Regions from separate parts of the Silvania sp. genome, predicted to be linked through region 1. Evidence: predicted binding sites of a transcription regulator. Region 1 holds the regulator's gene; the other holds the start of a gene.
The links. Region 1 encodes ArgR, which controls arginine synthesis, uptake and breakdown. Its sites were predicted from a motif close to ANTGAATAAAAATACANT; they were not measured.
Positions count from the first base shown of each region.

Region 1 (7,843 bases):
TGGAAAACGTCCGTCCGGGTTATCGGGTGGAAATTACCCCGCTTGGCAGCAACCGTGTCCTGAAAGGGACGGTCGACAGCATAGCGGCAGGGGTAACCAACTCCAGCGCCACCCGCGACAGCAAAGGGATGGCGACGGTCGATTCCAATCTTGAATGGGTACGCCTGGCCCAGCGCGTGCCGGTGCGCATTCGTCTGGACGATCAGCGGGGCAATATCTGGCCTGCGGGCACCACCGCCACAGTGGTGATCACCGGCGAGAAAGATCGGGATGCCAGCCATGACTCCCTGTTTCGCAAAATCGCCCACCGCCTGCGTGAGTTCGGTTAATCGCTATGGGCATTTTTTCCATCGCCAGCCAGCACCTGCGCTTTGCGGTTAAGCTGGCCTGCGCCATCGTGTTGGCGCTGTTTGTCGGGTTCCACTTTCAGCTAGAAACGCCCCGCTGGGCGGTACTGACGGCGGCGCTTGTGGCCGCGGGTCCGGCATTTGCGGCAGGGGGTGAACCGTACTCCGGTGCAATTCGCTACCGCGGGATGCTGCGTATCGTCGGCACCTTTATTGGCTGTATTGCCGCGCTGACGATCATTATTCTGATGATCCGCACCCCGCTGCTGATGCTGATGGTGTGCTGTATCTGGGCCGGTTTCTGTACCTGGATCTCCTCGCTGGTGCGGGTTGAAAACTCCTATGCGTGGGGGCTTTCCGGCTACACGGCGCTGATCATTATCATCACCATTCAGGCCAATCCGCTGCTGACCCCGCAGTTCGCATTAGAGCGCTGCAGCGAGATCGTGCTGGGGATTGTCTGCGCGATCGTCGCGGATCTGCTGTTCTCCCCCCGCTCAATCAAGCAGGAAGTGGATCGGGAGCTGGATGCGCTGATCGTCGCCCAGTACCAACTGATGCAGCTGTGCATCAGGCACGGTGACAGCGAAGAGATGGATAACGCCTGGGGTGCGCTGGTTCGTCGCACCGCCGCGCTGGAAGGGATGCGCAGCAACCTGAACATGGAGTCTTCCCGCTGGTCGCGGGCCAACCGCCGTCTGAAAGCGATCAATACCGTGTCGCTGACCCTGATCACTCAGGCCTGCGAAACCTACCTGATTCAAAACACGCGCCCGGAGGCGATCACCGATACCTTCCGCGAACTGTTCGAAACGCCCGTCGCAACCGTTCAGGACGTGCATAAGCAGCTGAAGCGCATGCGGCGGGTGATCGCCTGGACCGGCGAGCGCGACACCCCCGTGACCCTCTACAGCTGGGTCGGGGCGGCGACGCGTTATCTTCTGCTCAAACGCGGCGTGGTCAGCAACACCAAAATCAGCGCCACGGAAGAAGAGGTGCTGCAGGGGGAAGTGGTGATCAAAGCCGAGTCGGCGGAACGCCATCATGCGATGGTCAACTTCTGGCGAACAACCCTTGCCTGTATGCTCGGCACGCTGTTCTGGCTGTGGACCGGCTGGACCTCCGGCAGCGGCGCGATGGTGATGATTGCCGTGGTCACATCGCTGGCAATGCGCTTACCCAACCCGCGGATGGTGGCGCTCGATTTTCTGTACGGTACGCTGGCGGCACTCCCGTTGGGGGCGTTTTATTTCCTGGTGGTGCTGCCCTCGACCCAGCAAAGCATGCTGCTGCTGTGCATCAGTCTTGCTGTGATGGCCTTCTTTATCGGCATCGAAGTGCAGAAACGACGCCTTGGCTCGCTGGGGGCGCTGGCGAGTACCATCAATATTCTGGTGCTGGATAACCCGATGACGTTTCACTTCAGCCAGTTTCTGGACAGCGCGCTGGGGCAAATCGTCGGCTGTTTCCTGGCGATGATGGTTATCCTGCTGGTGCGCGATAACTCCCAGGCGCGAACCGGTCGGGTGCTGCTGAACCAGTTTGTCTTTGCGGCAGTGTCGGCGATGACCACCAACACCGCCCGGCGTAAAGAGAACCATCTCCCGGCGCTGTATCAGCAACTCTTTTTATTGCTGACGAAATTCCCGGGCGATGTCGCCAGGTTTCGTCTGGCCCTGACGCTGATCATCGCCCACCAGCGTCTGCGCAATGCCCCGATACCGGTCAACGACGACCTCTCGGCGTATCACCACCAGCTTCGACGCACCGCTGATCAGGTGATTAGTGCCTCGAATGACGATAAACGGCGGCGCTATTTTGCCCAACTGCTGGAAGAGCTGGATATCTATCAGGAAAAGCTGCGGCTCTGGCAAGCGCCGCCGCAGGTCACCGAGCCGGTTACAAGACTGGTAGGGATGCTGCACCGCTACCAGCATGCGCTGATCGACAGCTGATTACCCTCAAAACCGACGTCATAAACGGAGGTTTTTTTGTAGCTATACTTACCGGGCAAGCTCATAAATCCAGAAAGGGAGGATACATGACTACCCAGGCTCTGCAGGACAGTGCGCTCTTTCAGACAGGCTATCTGGTTGATGGCGTATGGAAAACCCTCAACACGACCTTTGATGTGCTTAATCCGGCCACCGGGGCGGTGATCGCCCAGGTAGCGAAAGCCGGTAAAAAAGAGACGGAAGAGGCCATCGCCGCCGCAAGCCGCGCTTTCCCGGCGTGGAGGGCGAAAACCGCGAAAGAGCGCTCGACCATCCTTTATCGTTGGTACGAATTAATCATTGAGAACAAGCAGTGGCTTGGTCAGCTGATGACCACCGAACAGGGCAAACCGCTGAAGGAGGCGGAAGGCGAAGTCGAGTACGCCGCGAGCTTTATTCAGTGGTTTGCCGAGCAGGCCAAGCGTGCGAACGGCGAAATCATCCCGCCTGCTAAAGCGGGCTCGCGCATTCTGGCGACGCGCGAACCGATTGGCGTGGTCGCCGCCATTACGCCGTGGAATTTCCCGATGGCGATGCTGACCCGCAAACTCGGCCCGGCACTGGCTGCAGGCTGTACCGGGGTCATCAAACCGGCGAACAACACTCCGCTCAGCGCGTTTGCGCTGCTTACCCTCGCGAAGAAGGCTGGCGTACCTGATGGGGTGCTCAACGCGGTGGCGGGTAATACCCAGCAGATCAGCGATGCGATCATGGCCAGCCATGAGGTGCGGAAAATTTCGTTTACCGGGTCGACCGCGGTGGGCAAAACGCTGGTGCGCAATGCCGCCGAGACCATGAAAAAAGTCTCTATGGAGCTGGGCGGTAACGCGCCGTACATCGTCTTTGACGATGCCAATATCGATGCGGCCGTGAAAGGCGCCATTGCCAATAAATTCCGCAATGCGGGCCAGGTCTGCGTCAGCGTCAACCGCTTCTACATTCACGAGTCGGTGTATGACGATTTCGTCAGTAAGCTCGCCTCGGCGGTCAGCGCCTTAAAAGTGGGGAACGGACTGGAAGAGGGCACGGTGGTCGGGCCGCTGATTGAAGCATCGGCAGTGGCCAAGGTCCGCGAGCACGTAGAGGATGCGGTAGAAAAAGGAGCAACCGTTCTGGCGGGTGGCAAAGCGCATGCTCTGGGCGGCAACTTCTGGCAGCCGACGGTGCTGGGGGATTGTCATGAGGGCATGAAGCTCGCCAGTGAAGAAACCTTTGGCCCGGTTGCGGCCTGCTTCCGCTTTACTTCTGAAGATGAAGTGATTCAGCGCGCCAATAATACCCCCTTTGGCCTGGCGGCCTATTTCTATACCCAAAACCTGCAGCGCGTGTTCCGCGTCTCGCAGGCCATTGAAAGCGGGATGATCGGCGTTAACGAGTGCGCGGTCTCTACCGAGCTTGGGCCGTTTGGCGGCGTCAAAGAGTCGGGCCTCGGGCGAGAAGGGTCAGTACTGGGACTGGAGGAGTTCCTGGAAGTGAAAACCCTGCACATTGGGGGATTATAATCGACAGGGCGGCATCAGCCGCCCAGCGGGACGGGGTGGCTGGCAATGAATATCTATACGTTTGATTTTGATGAAATCGACAGTCAGGAGGACTTCTATCGTGAGTTTTCCCGAACCTTTGGCCTGGAAAGAGGACGCGTAACGAATCTGGATTCCCTGTGGGAGATGGTGATGGGTAATCAGCTTCCGCTCCCGCTGGAAATTGAATTCGTCCATTTACCGGATAAGCTGCGCAGGCGGTTTGGCGCACTGATTTTGCTGTTTGATGAGGCAGAAGAGGAGCTGGAAGGGCAGATTCGCTTTAACGTCCGTCCGGAATAGGCATAAAAAAGCCCCTGACAGGCAGGGGCAAGTCGTAGTCAATACGACGAGGGTTTATTTGTACAGCTCAGCCGTTGCGTGCCAATGGTCGCCCGCGTTCAGCTCGGTGACGCGATAGCTGCTGGCACCGGCTTTTTCAGCTTTTGCTACCAGTACCTGACGGATATCCATTGGAGAGCCGGACACTTCAGTAACGGCGATGCTACCCATAGATTGCAGGCCTTGAGCCTGTTCAGCGTTCACCTGATGCACAGCTGCGCTGGCACCAAAAGAGAGAACGGAAGCTAAACCGAGGGTGGCGATAATTAATTTAGTGTTCATAATCTTTACTCCTTAATCGGGTCGGATCAACGACGAGAAGGGTTGTACCGCTATTTTTATGCCTGGTGTCGTTGACGATATTTCGTTTTTTTGCAGAACTTATTTGTACAGCTCAGCTGTTGCATGCCAGTGGTCACCGGTACGCGCTTCAATCACGCGATAAGAAGTGGCGCCCTGTTCTTGTGCTTTTTTATTCAGCATCTGGTTCATATCCATTGGCGATGTACCCACTGCACCGATGGACACCGTACCGATAGCTTCGCGAGATTGCGCCTGTTCAGCATTGATAGAGTCGGCAGCAAATGCACCGAAAGACAGGACTGACAGAACGCTCAGTACGGCAACAGTAGTTTTGATTTTCATGATTCTTTTCCTCGTCATATTCTTTACTGGGGTCGGTGTTTCGTGACCCTCATCACAAAATCAAGTATACACTAATCACGGCAAAAATTAATACCATGCTAATTATAAACTGTGTGATTATGTTTTAAGTGACTGCCGCGTTATAACCAGAATGAATAAAAAAGAGAGGAACTCAGCCTTGAATGGCCACTATTATCTTTAAATTCAGGAATATAGATGAATTTGATTATTCGTGCGGTTCATGGTTCTGACATTCACTGCGTGAATGTGTTGGGGCGATAAAACGCACTATTTGTTAAAGGAAAGATAACGGAATGTAGTGTGAAACGAGGTAGGAGCAGAAGATCCCCCGCGACAGTGTGCAGCAGGGGAGCGGGATCAGAGTTCCTGTTCGAACAATACCAGAATGGCTTCGTAGAGATCTTTCACCGAGAAGCCGTTAGCCGGTGTCGTAAAGATGGTGTCGTCACCCGCAATGGTTCCCAGAATGCCTTCTGCTTTACCTAATGAATCAAGCAGACGGGCTATCAGCTGAGCTGCACCAGGGCTGGTATGGATCACCACGACGGCGGCGTTGTAATCGATATCCAGCACCAGATTCTTCAGCGGGCTTGAGGTTGTCGGTACGCCCAGCTCAGCAGGCAGGCAGTAGACCATCTCCATTTTGGCGTTGCGGGTACGCACCGCGCCGAATTTGGTTAACATGCGGGAGACTTTTGACTGGTTAATGTTTTCGAAGCCCTCTTCTTGCAGGGCCAGCACGATCTCACCCTGAGAGCTGAATTTTTCTTCTTTAAGCAGCGCTTTAAACGCTTTGACCAATTCTTCTTGTTTAGAAGAGATTCGCATAAATCACCCGAAATATAGCGGTAGAAACAACATTATTATGCACATGGATGAATTTTTATGCAAACTATCTGCCCAATCTTAGGCTGAAATAATGTTATGAAAGGGAGTGATTTTATCAAAATTCGTTATCAAGGAACATGCCTGCGTCACGCCTCGCAAATAACCTTAAAAGTAAATTAAATGTTATCAAAATGATGTTGTTTTGGTGGCTGGCGTGGGTGTATTGTAGCTCCCTCTGAATTCGTTGCTTAGTTAGCGCATAACGCCTGATAGCCTTCTGGCAGATGCAAAAAGCGCGTGACCCCAAATTCTGGAATGACGAAGATTGTAATTATAGATCTGCTGAATTAAGGTCGCCGCGACGGAGTAACAGAAAGTTAGCTCACCATAATAAGGAGTTTAGGATGAAAGTCGCAGTCCTCGGCGCTGCTGGCGGTATCGGCCAGGCGCTTGCCCTACTACTGAAAACTCAGCTGCCTGCAGGCTCAGAACTCTCCCTGTACGATATTGCTCCGGTAACCCCTGGTGTGGCGGTTGACCTGAGCCACATCCCGACGGCCGTTAAAATTAAAGGCTTCTGCGGTGAAGATGCGCGTCCAGCGCTCGAAGGCGCAGATGTGGTGCTGATCTCCGCAGGCGTGGCGCGTAAACCGGGTATGGATCGCTCCGACCTGTTCAACGTGAACGCCGGTATCGTGAAGAACCTGATCCAACAGGTGGCGACCACCTGTCCAAAAGCCTGTATCGGTATCATCACTAACCCGGTTAACACCACCGTGGCGATTGCAGCAGAAGTGCTGAAAAAAGCGGGCGTGTACGACAAGAACAAACTGTTTGGCGTGACCACGCTGGACATTATCCGCTCCAACACCTTTGTCGCGGAACTGAAAGGCAAACAGCCTACCGAACTGGACGTCCCGGTTATCGGCGGCCACTCTGGCGTGACCATTCTGCCACTGTTGTCCCAGATCCCAGGCGTGAGCTTCACCGAGCAGGAAGTGGCTGACCTGACCAAACGTATCCAGAACGCTGGCACCGAAGTGGTGGAAGCGAAGGCGGGTGGCGGTTCTGCAACCCTGTCTATGGGCCAGGCAGCAGCCCGTTTCGGTCTGTCTCTGGTGCGCGCCCTGCAGGGCGAGAAAGGCGTTGTGGAATGTGCTTACGTTGAAGGTGACGGCGAGCATGCGCGCTTCTTCTCTCAGCCACTGCTGCTGGGCAAAAACGGCATCGAAGAGCGTCAGTCTATCGGCACCCTGAGCGCGTTTGAGCAGCAGGCGATGGTGGGTATGCTGGACACGCTGAAGAACGATATCGTTCTGGGCGAAGAGTTCGTGAACAAATAACCGACTCGCATCCCATCAGGATAATAAAAAACCGGAGAAATTCCGGTTTTTTATTGCCTGTGGGTTTAGTTTGTTGCCGGGTACTCTTGAATGGTCACCTGCAGCGTCAGCTTCTTATCATCGCGCATCACTTCTACCGGGATGATTGAACCTGGTCTAATTTCCGCCACCTGGTCCATGGTTTCCAGTGCTGACAGCGCCGGCTTACCGTTAACCGAGACGATGACATCGTTGACCAACATACCCGCTTCCGCTGCCGGGCCGCCGGTCGTTACTTCGTTGACCACAATGCCCTGTATCTGATCGATGCCGCCGCCCTGAACATGCATCGGCGCAATCTCACGCCCGCCAATGCCGATATAGCCGCGGATCACCCGTCCGTCGCGGATCAGCTTATCCATAATCTTGTTCGCCAGCTGGAACGGGATCGCAAAGCCGATCCCTTCGGGGGTTTCTCCGTCGTTGCTCTTATCAAAGGAGAGGGTGTTGATCCCCATCAGCTCGCCCAGCGAGTTCACCAGCGCCCCGCCGGAGTTCCCGTGGTTGATTGAGGCATCGGTCTGCAGGAAGTTCTGCCGTCCGGAAGGGTTCAGGCCAATACGCCCGGTGGCGCTGATAATCCCCTGAGTGATGGTCTGCCCGAGGTTATACGGGTTCCCGATCGCCAGCACCACGTCACCGATATGGGGCGAGCGTTTACGGTTAATTGGGATCACCGGCAAACCGCCGGTGGCCGTAATTTTCAGCACCGCGAGGTCGGTCAGCGTATCTGAACCCACCAGCAGGGCTTCAAAGACGCGCCC
Region 1 is NZ_JBOGBT010000029.1:18,283-26,125, forward strand. Features, by position in the region: gene aaeA (p-hydroxybenzoic acid efflux pump subunit AaeA) at 1-329, shown strand, start outside; gene aaeB (p-hydroxybenzoic acid efflux pump subunit AaeB) at 335-2,302, shown strand; gene ACRDD5_RS05430 (NAD-dependent succinate-semialdehyde dehydrogenase) at 2,389-3,843, shown strand; gene ACRDD5_RS05435 (barstar family protein) at 3,889-4,164, shown strand; gene yhcN (peroxide/acid stress response protein YhcN) at 4,219-4,485, opposite strand; gene yhcN (peroxide/acid stress response protein YhcN) at 4,585-4,848, opposite strand; gene argR (transcriptional regulator ArgR) at 5,227-5,697, opposite strand; gene mdh (malate dehydrogenase) at 6,102-7,040, shown strand; gene degS (outer membrane-stress sensor serine endopeptidase DegS) at 7,106-7,843, opposite strand, start outside.

Region 2 (7,843 bases), on a different contig from region 1:
GATGCTCTGGCTGCTGCAGGCGGTGCTGGCACCCGAGCGCGAAAGCACGTTGCGCAGCGCGCTGGCAAGCTCGATGCTCGGCCTGACCGCGCTCGACATCGACACCCTCAATAACAGTGAAGAACTGTGGGATGAGGCGGTGGAAGAGTTTACCCGCTACCGCGAGCGCTGGCAGAAGCGCGGGGTAATGGCGATGCTGCGTGACATTATGACCCGGCGCAACATCGCCGAAAACATGCTGGCCACAGCCGGGGGCGAACGCCGACTGACCGATATTTTGCACATCAGCGAACTGTTGCAGGAGGCAGGAACCCAGCTGGAGAGCGAGCATGCTCTGGTGCGCTGGCTGGCGCAGCATATCGCCGATCCGAACAGCAACGCCTCCAGCCAGCAGATGCGCCTTGAAAGCGACAAACATCTGGTCAAAATCGTCACCGTCCATAAATCGAAAGGGCTGGAGTATCCGCTGGTGTGGCTGCCGTTTATCGCCAATTACCGCGTACAGGACCAGGCCTTTTATCACGATCGCAAAACCTTCGAAGCAGTGCTTGACTTAAGCCAGGCCGACGACAGCGTAGAGCTTGCCGAAGCCGAACGGCTGGCGGAAGACCTACGCCTGCTGTACGTAGCGCTGACGCGATCCGTATGGCATTGCAGCTTAGGTGTCGCGCCGCTGTTTCGCCGTCGCGGCGACAAATCTGGCGAGAGCGATTTCCATCTGAGCGCGCTCGGGCGGCTGATCCAGCAGGGCGAGCCGAAAGACGCGGTGGGCCTGCGTCAGTGTCTGCAAACCCTGTGCAATGAGCACATTGCGCTGCAGGTGGCCGGGGTCGCCGACACCGCCCGCTGGCAGATGCCGGCGCCGCTAACCCCGGATCTGCAGGCGCGGCAGATTGCCCGCGTGCTGTACGATGACTGGCGGGTGACCAGCTATTCCGGCCTGCAGCAGCACGGGCACAGCGTCGCCCAGGATCTGATGCCGCGGCTCGACGTCGATGCCGCAGGCGTTGGCGACGTGGCCCCGGAGCCGGCGCTGACCCCGCACCAGTTCCCGCGTGGCGCGTCGCCGGGCACCTTTTTACACAGCCTGTTTGAGGAACTCGATTTTACGCAACCAGTCGACCCCGAGTGGATGCTGGAGATGCTGCAAAAAGGCGGCTATGACGTCCGCTGGGAGCCCGTCCTGACCGGGTGGGTAAACCAGATTCTGCAGGCACCGCTCAACGAAGAGGGGATCGCTCTGAACCAGCTTCGCGAAGCGGACAAGCAGGTGGAGATGGAGTTTTATCTGCCCATCGCCGGGCCGTTGACCGCCGATGCGCTGGATGCCCTGATCCGCGAGCACGATCCACTCTCACAGGAGTGCCCACCGCTCGATTTCCGCCAGGTGCGCGGGATGCTGAAAGGCTTTATTGACCTGGTGTTCCGTCACAACGGCCGCTACTACCTGCTGGACTACAAATCCAACTGGCTGGGGGCAGACAGCGAGTCTTATACCCCGCAGGCGATGGCCAAAGCGATGCAGTCCCACCGCTATGATCTGCAATATCAGCTCTATACCCTGGCGCTGCACCGCTACCTGCGTCACCGCATTGCTGACTACGACTATCAGCGGCATTTCGGCGGCGTTATCTACCTCTTTTTACGCGGGGTGGACGGCAGCGCGCCGGGCGCAGGGTGCTTTGCCACCCGTCCGGATGTAGTGTTAATTGATCGCATGGACAGGCTATTTGCCGCCAGCAAAGAGGAGCTTGCGCAATGACGATGCAGAAACTGCTACTGGAAGCCGTAGAACAGAGGGTGCTGCGTCGCCTGGACGTTCAATTCGCAATGATGGTGGCGGGTAACGATGAACCCGCCGTGATGCTGGCGGCGGCGCTGTTAAGTCGCGATGCGGGAGAAGGGCATGTCTGCCTGCCGCTGTCGCAGCTGCGGGCAGAGGCGAAAACCCCTGCGCTACTGCAGGCCTGTTTTGCGCTGCACGACGACTCGCTGGACTGGCCCCAGACGCTGCTGCGCTCGCCGGCGGTCAGTAACGGCGAGTTGCCCACGCCGCTGGTGCTGATTGGCGACAGGCTCTATCTCAACCGGATGTGGCGCTACGAACGGGCGGTGGCCGGGTTCTTTAGCGAGGCCAACCAGCCGCTGGTGCATGACAGTCGCGAAATGCAGCGCACCCTGAACGCGCTGTTTGCCTCTGACGAAGCCGTCAACTGGCAAAAGGTAGCGGCGGCGGTGGCGTTAACCCGCCGTATCTCGGTGATCTCCGGCGGGCCGGGAACCGGCAAAACCACCACCGTCGCCAGGCTGCTGGCGGCGCTGATCCAGATGGCGGGGGAAGGGCGGTGCCGCATCAGGCTGGCTGCCCCTACCGGGAAAGCTGCCGCGCGCTTAACGCAGTCGCTGGGCGGGGCGCTGCAAACGCTGCCCCTGACCGACGGACAGCGCAAGCTGTTCCCGGCCGAGGCCAGCACGCTGCACCGTCTCCTCGGCGCGCAGCCCGGCAGCCAGCGTCTGCGCTACCATGCCGGGAATCCGCTGCATCTGGACGTGCTGGTGGTGGACGAAGCCTCGATGATCGACCTGACGATGATGTCGCGCCTGATCGACGCTTTACCGCCCCATGCAAGGGTGATTTTCCTCGGCGATCGCGATCAGCTGGCCTCCGTAGAAGCGGGGGCGGTGCTGGGTGATATCTGTACCTGGGCCAGCGCGGGCTTTACCGCCCAGCGCGCACAGGAGCTGTCTGAGCTGACCGGGTGTCAGATGGAAGGCAACGTCAGCCCGGTGGCGGGTGCGCTGCGCGACAGCCTGTGCCTGCTGCAAAAAAGCTACCGTTTTGGCAGCGATTCCGGTATCGGCAAGCTGGCGGCAGCGGTGAACCGCGGCGATCGACAGGCCATGCGTGCGGTGTTTGACGGCGGATTCAACGATATCGAGAAAAAGCAGCTGCAGAGTGGCGAAGAGTATATGGCGATGCTCGAGGATGCTCTGCTGGGCTACCGGCATTTTCTTGACACCGTCCACCAGCAGGCGCCTGCGGAAGAGGTGCTGACCGCATTCGGACGCTACCAGCTGCTGTGCGCCCTGCGCGATGGGCCCTTTGGCGTCGCCGGGCTCAATGAGAAGCTGGAGCAGGTGCTGGTGCAAAAACGCCGGATCAGCCATCAGCCGTATTCTCGCTGGTTTGAGGGGCGGCCGGTGATGATTTCGCGCAACGACAGCGCGCTGGGGCTGTTCAACGGCGATATCGGGATTGCGCTGGAGAGAGGTCAGGGATTGCGCGTGTGGTTCCAGATGCCGGACGGCAGCGTCAAGTCCGTCCAACCCAGCCGTCTGCCGGAGCATGAAACCGCCTGGGCGATGACGGTCCACAAATCTCAGGGTTCTGAGTTCGATCATGCGGCGCTGATCCTGCCGGTACAAATGTCACCCGTGGTGACGCGGGAGCTGGTGTACACCGCTATCACCCGCGCCCGTCAGCGGCTGTCACTGTATGCCGACGAAGGCGTGCTGGCGCAGGCTGTTGTCACCCGTACGGAGCGGCGTAGCGGCCTGAGTGCCATTTTTGAAGCGATGTGAGTCAGTCAAAAGCCGGGCGTATGCCCGGCCTGAGCGGTGACGGCGAGTTAGCTTAAATCCGCCATCAGCACCTTTGAGCGGCGCTGATAGTTGTACATCTCTTTTTTGGATTCCGGCAGGGAATCGATATCCACCGGCGAGAAACCGCGTTCCTGGAACCAGTGGATGCTGCGGGTGGTGAGCACAAACAGCTTGCTCAGGCCCTGCTGGCGCGCCTGAACGGCGATCCGCTCCAGCAGCACCTCGCCGCGCGATGAGCTGCGGTAGTCCGGATGTACGGCCACGCAGGCCATTTCACCAATCTTCTCTTCCGGGAAGGGGTACAGCGCTGCACAGGCGATGGTGAGATTGTCGCGCTGAATGATCGTGAACTTGTCGATCTCCATCTCCAGCTGCTCGCGCGAGCGACGTACCAGGATCCCCTGCTGCTCCAGCGGGCGAATAAGCTCGAGGATCCCGCCGATGTCATTGATGGTGGCACGACGGATCTGCTCGGCGCTCTCCATCACAATCTGGGTACCGATACCGTCGCGGGAGAACAGCTCCTGCAGCAGGGCGCCATCTTCCTGGTAGCTGATCAAATGGCTGCGGCGCACGCCGCTGCGGCAGGCTTTGACCGCACCGCGCAGGAAACGCACCGTGCCGGAGTAGTAATCCCCTTGTTCTTCCAGCGCTTCTACCCGCGCCTGGGCTTCGTTAGGGAACAGCTCAGAGACGATATTCCCCAGCTCGTTGATTACCCCCTGCGAGGAGCAGAAGCCGATCATTTTCTCAGCCTTCAGTTTGATGGCCAGCTGGGTGGCAATCTCTTCCGACGTGAGGTTAAAGCTTTCGCCGGTGACAGAGACCGCGACCGGGCCGGTCAGCACAATCGCACCGCCGTCCAGCTGGCGGTGGATGGCTTCTTCATCAATACGACGAATACGCCCGCTGTGGCAGTAATCTACACCGTCGTCGACGCCAAGCGGCTGCGCAATAATAAAATTGCCGCTGACCACGTTGATGTGCGCCCCCTGCAGCGGGGTGTTATTCAGGCTCATCGACAGCCGCGCAGTAATATCCAGCTGCAGCAGACCGGCAGCCTGCTTAACCAGCTCCAGCGTTTTGGCATCGGTGACGCGGGTGTGTTTATGGTAAAGGGGTTCGTGTTGATGAACGGACAGATTGGCTTCAATCTGCGGACGGGCGCCATACACCACCACAAGGCGAATACCCAGGCTGTGCAGCAGGCCGATATCATTAACTATGCTGGAGAAGTTTTCATGCTCAATGGCTTCGCCACCCAGCATGATGACAAACGTTTTTCCCCGATGGGTATTGATATAGGGAACAGAATGGCGAAAACCCTGGACCAGTTCGATTCGACGTTCCTTCACCACGGCACAACCCCTTTAATGAATGTTTATTCGTAATTTTTGTATTTTTATTCGAATATCGCCTTGCGCGCAAGCCAAACTTTTTGCCGTAACAAAGAAAATCAGACCAAACCGTAGGTTAACGTATGATTGTTTACCCTTTTCTGGGTGACAGCTTATGCATCATTCGTTAAAGTTTTCGGTCAATTTGGACGTAATGAGAATTTATTCGATATCTTTGCTCGGGAGAAGCATGTCGGGATCCAGTAAAGCATTAAGTCGTCGCCGCCTGTTACAAGGGGCCGGGGCCATGTGGTTACTTAGCGTAAGTCAGGTGGGGCTTGCTGCCGTCAGTCAGGTGGTAGCGGTACGCGTCTGGCCATCGTCGACCTATACCCGCGTCACGGTCGAGTCAAACCGGATCCTGAACTATAAGCAGTTCGCGCTGAGCAATCCTGAGCGCGTGGTGGTGGATATTGAAGGCGTAAATCTGAACTCGGTTCTGAAAGGCATGAGTGCGCAGATCCGTGGTGACGATCCTTACATCAAGTCAGCGCGCGTCGGGCAGTTTGATCCGAATACCGTGCGGATGGTGTTTGAACTGAAGCAGAACGTGAAGCCGCAACTGTTCGCTCTTGCGCCGGTAGCCGGTTTTAAAGAGCGTCTGGTGATGGATCTCTATCCGGCGAACGCGACGGATATTCAGGATCCGCTTCTGGCCTTGCTCGAAGATTACAACAAAGGCGATCTCGAAAAGCAGGTTCCGCCTGCACAAAGCGGTCCGAAGCCGGGGAAAGCCGGACGCGATCGCCCGATTGTGATCATGCTCGATCCTGGTCACGGCGGGGAAGACTCCGGTGCGGTGGGCAAATACCATACGCGTGAAAAAGACGTGGTGCTGCAGATCGGCCGCCGCCTGAAGGCGTTGATCGACAGAGAAAGCAACATGCGCGCCTACATGACGCGCAACGAAGACGTCTTTATTCCGCTGAAGGTGCGCGTTGCCAAAGCGCAAAAGCAGCGCGCGGATCTGTTCGTCTCTATTCATGCGGACGCCTTTACCAGCCGTCAGCCCAGCGGATCGTCGGTGTTTGCGCTGTCGACCAAAGGGGCAACCAGTACGGCTGCAAAACTGCTGGCAGATTCGCAGAACGCCTCTGACCTGATCGGTGGCGTCAGTAAGAGCGGCGATCGCTATGTCGATCACACCCTGTTCGATATGGTGCAGTCCCTGACCATCACCGACAGCCTGAAGTTTGGTAAAGCGGTGCTGGGTAAACTGGGCAGGGTGAATAAACTGCATAAGAACAGCGTCGAGCAGGCGGGGTTTGCGGTGCTGAAAGCGCCGGATATCCCGTCGATTCTGGTCGAAACGGCGTTTATCAGTAACGTGGAAGAGGAGCGTAAGCTCAAAACGGCGGCGTTCCAGCAGGAAGTGGCGGAGTCGATTCTGGCGGGGATAAAGGCATACTTCTCTGACGGGGCGACGTTAGCCAGAAGAGGATAATCAGGATGCCGGGTTAACGCCCGGTAAAATGACAAACTGCAGATACAAAAAAACACCCTTGAGGGTGTTATTTGTTTTTAGAAGTATTGGTTGCGGGGGCCGGATTTGAACCGACGACCTTCGGGTTATGAGCCCGACGAGCTACCAGGCTGCTCCACCCCGCGTCCGTCTTTCTACTCTGTAGAAAAATACTTCATCAAATTTTAATTGGTTGCGGGGGCCAGATTTGAACTGACGACCTTCGGGTTATGAGCCCGACGAGCTACCAGGCTGCTCCACCCCGCGTCCGTGGATGCGCACTATACTCGGATGACTTTTTGTTGCAACCCTTTTTGGTAATATTCATCAAATTAAGCTTTGTTTGAACAATTTGGCAACAATCAGAGCGTTTATTGCGCAAAATTTAGCTAAGGGGATGTAATCGCATTTCAATACCCCTGCCGGTTTGTTATCTTCATTTCGCAGAAACGGGCAACTTAAAGACGAGAGACAATGAAAGGACGTTGGGCGAAGTATCTGATGACGGGCGCACTGGTAGCAATGCTTGCAGCCTGTTCCTCCAAACCGACCGATCGCGGTCAGCAATATAAAGATGGGAAATTCACCCAGCCTTTCTCTTTAGTGAATCAGCCTGACGCCGTGGGCGCGCCAATCAATGGCGGCGACTATGCGGAACAGGTGAGTCAGATCCGCAGCGCCTCACCACGGCTGTATGGTTCGCAGAACGCTATCTATAATGCTGTGCAGGATTGGCTGCGTGCCGGGGGCGATACCCGCACCATGCGCCAGTACGGTCTCGATGCGTGGCAGATGGAAGGCACCGATAACTACGGTAATGTCCAGTTCACCGGCTACTACACTCCGGTGGTGCAGGCGCGCCATACCGCACAGGGTGAGTTCAAGTATCCCATCTACCGCATGCCGCCAAAACGCGGTCGTCTGCCGTCCCGTGCCGAGATTTACTCCGGTGCGCTGAATGAGACTTACATCCTCGCCTACAGCAACTCGCTGATGGATAACTTCATTATGGATGTGCAGGGCAGCGGCTATATTGATTTTGGCGACGGCAGCCCGCTTAACTTCTTTAGCTACTCCGGTAAGAACGGCCACGCCTATCGCAGCATCGGCAAGGTGCTGATCGACCGTGGCGAAGTGAAGCGAGAAGACATGTCGATGCAGGCGATCCGCGAGTGGGGCGAAAAGCACAGCGAATATGAAGTGCGCGAGCTGCTGGAGCAAAACCCGTCCTTCGTCTTCTTTAAGCCGCAAAACTTTGCCCCGGTGAAGGGCGCGAGTGCCGTACCGCTGATTGGCCGAGCGTCGGTAGCCTCTGACAAGACCGTGATCCCGCCGGGCACCACCCTGCTGGCAGAAGTGCCTACGCTGGATCACAACGGTA
Region 2 is NZ_JBOGBT010000035.1:92,077-99,919, reverse strand. Features, by position in the region: gene recB (exodeoxyribonuclease V subunit beta) at 1-1,762, shown strand, start outside; gene recD (exodeoxyribonuclease V subunit alpha) at 1,759-3,582, shown strand; gene argA (amino-acid N-acetyltransferase) at 3,630-4,961, opposite strand; gene amiC (N-acetylmuramoyl-L-alanine amidase AmiC) at 5,191-6,444, shown strand; tRNA gene ACRDD5_RS06620 (tRNA-Met) at 6,532-6,608, opposite strand; tRNA gene ACRDD5_RS06615 (tRNA-Met) at 6,653-6,729, opposite strand; gene mltA (murein transglycosylase A) at 6,937-7,843, shown strand, end outside.
Region 2: the regulator ArgR is predicted to act here: its motif matches at 4,997-5,014, upstream of argA (amino-acid N-acetyltransferase).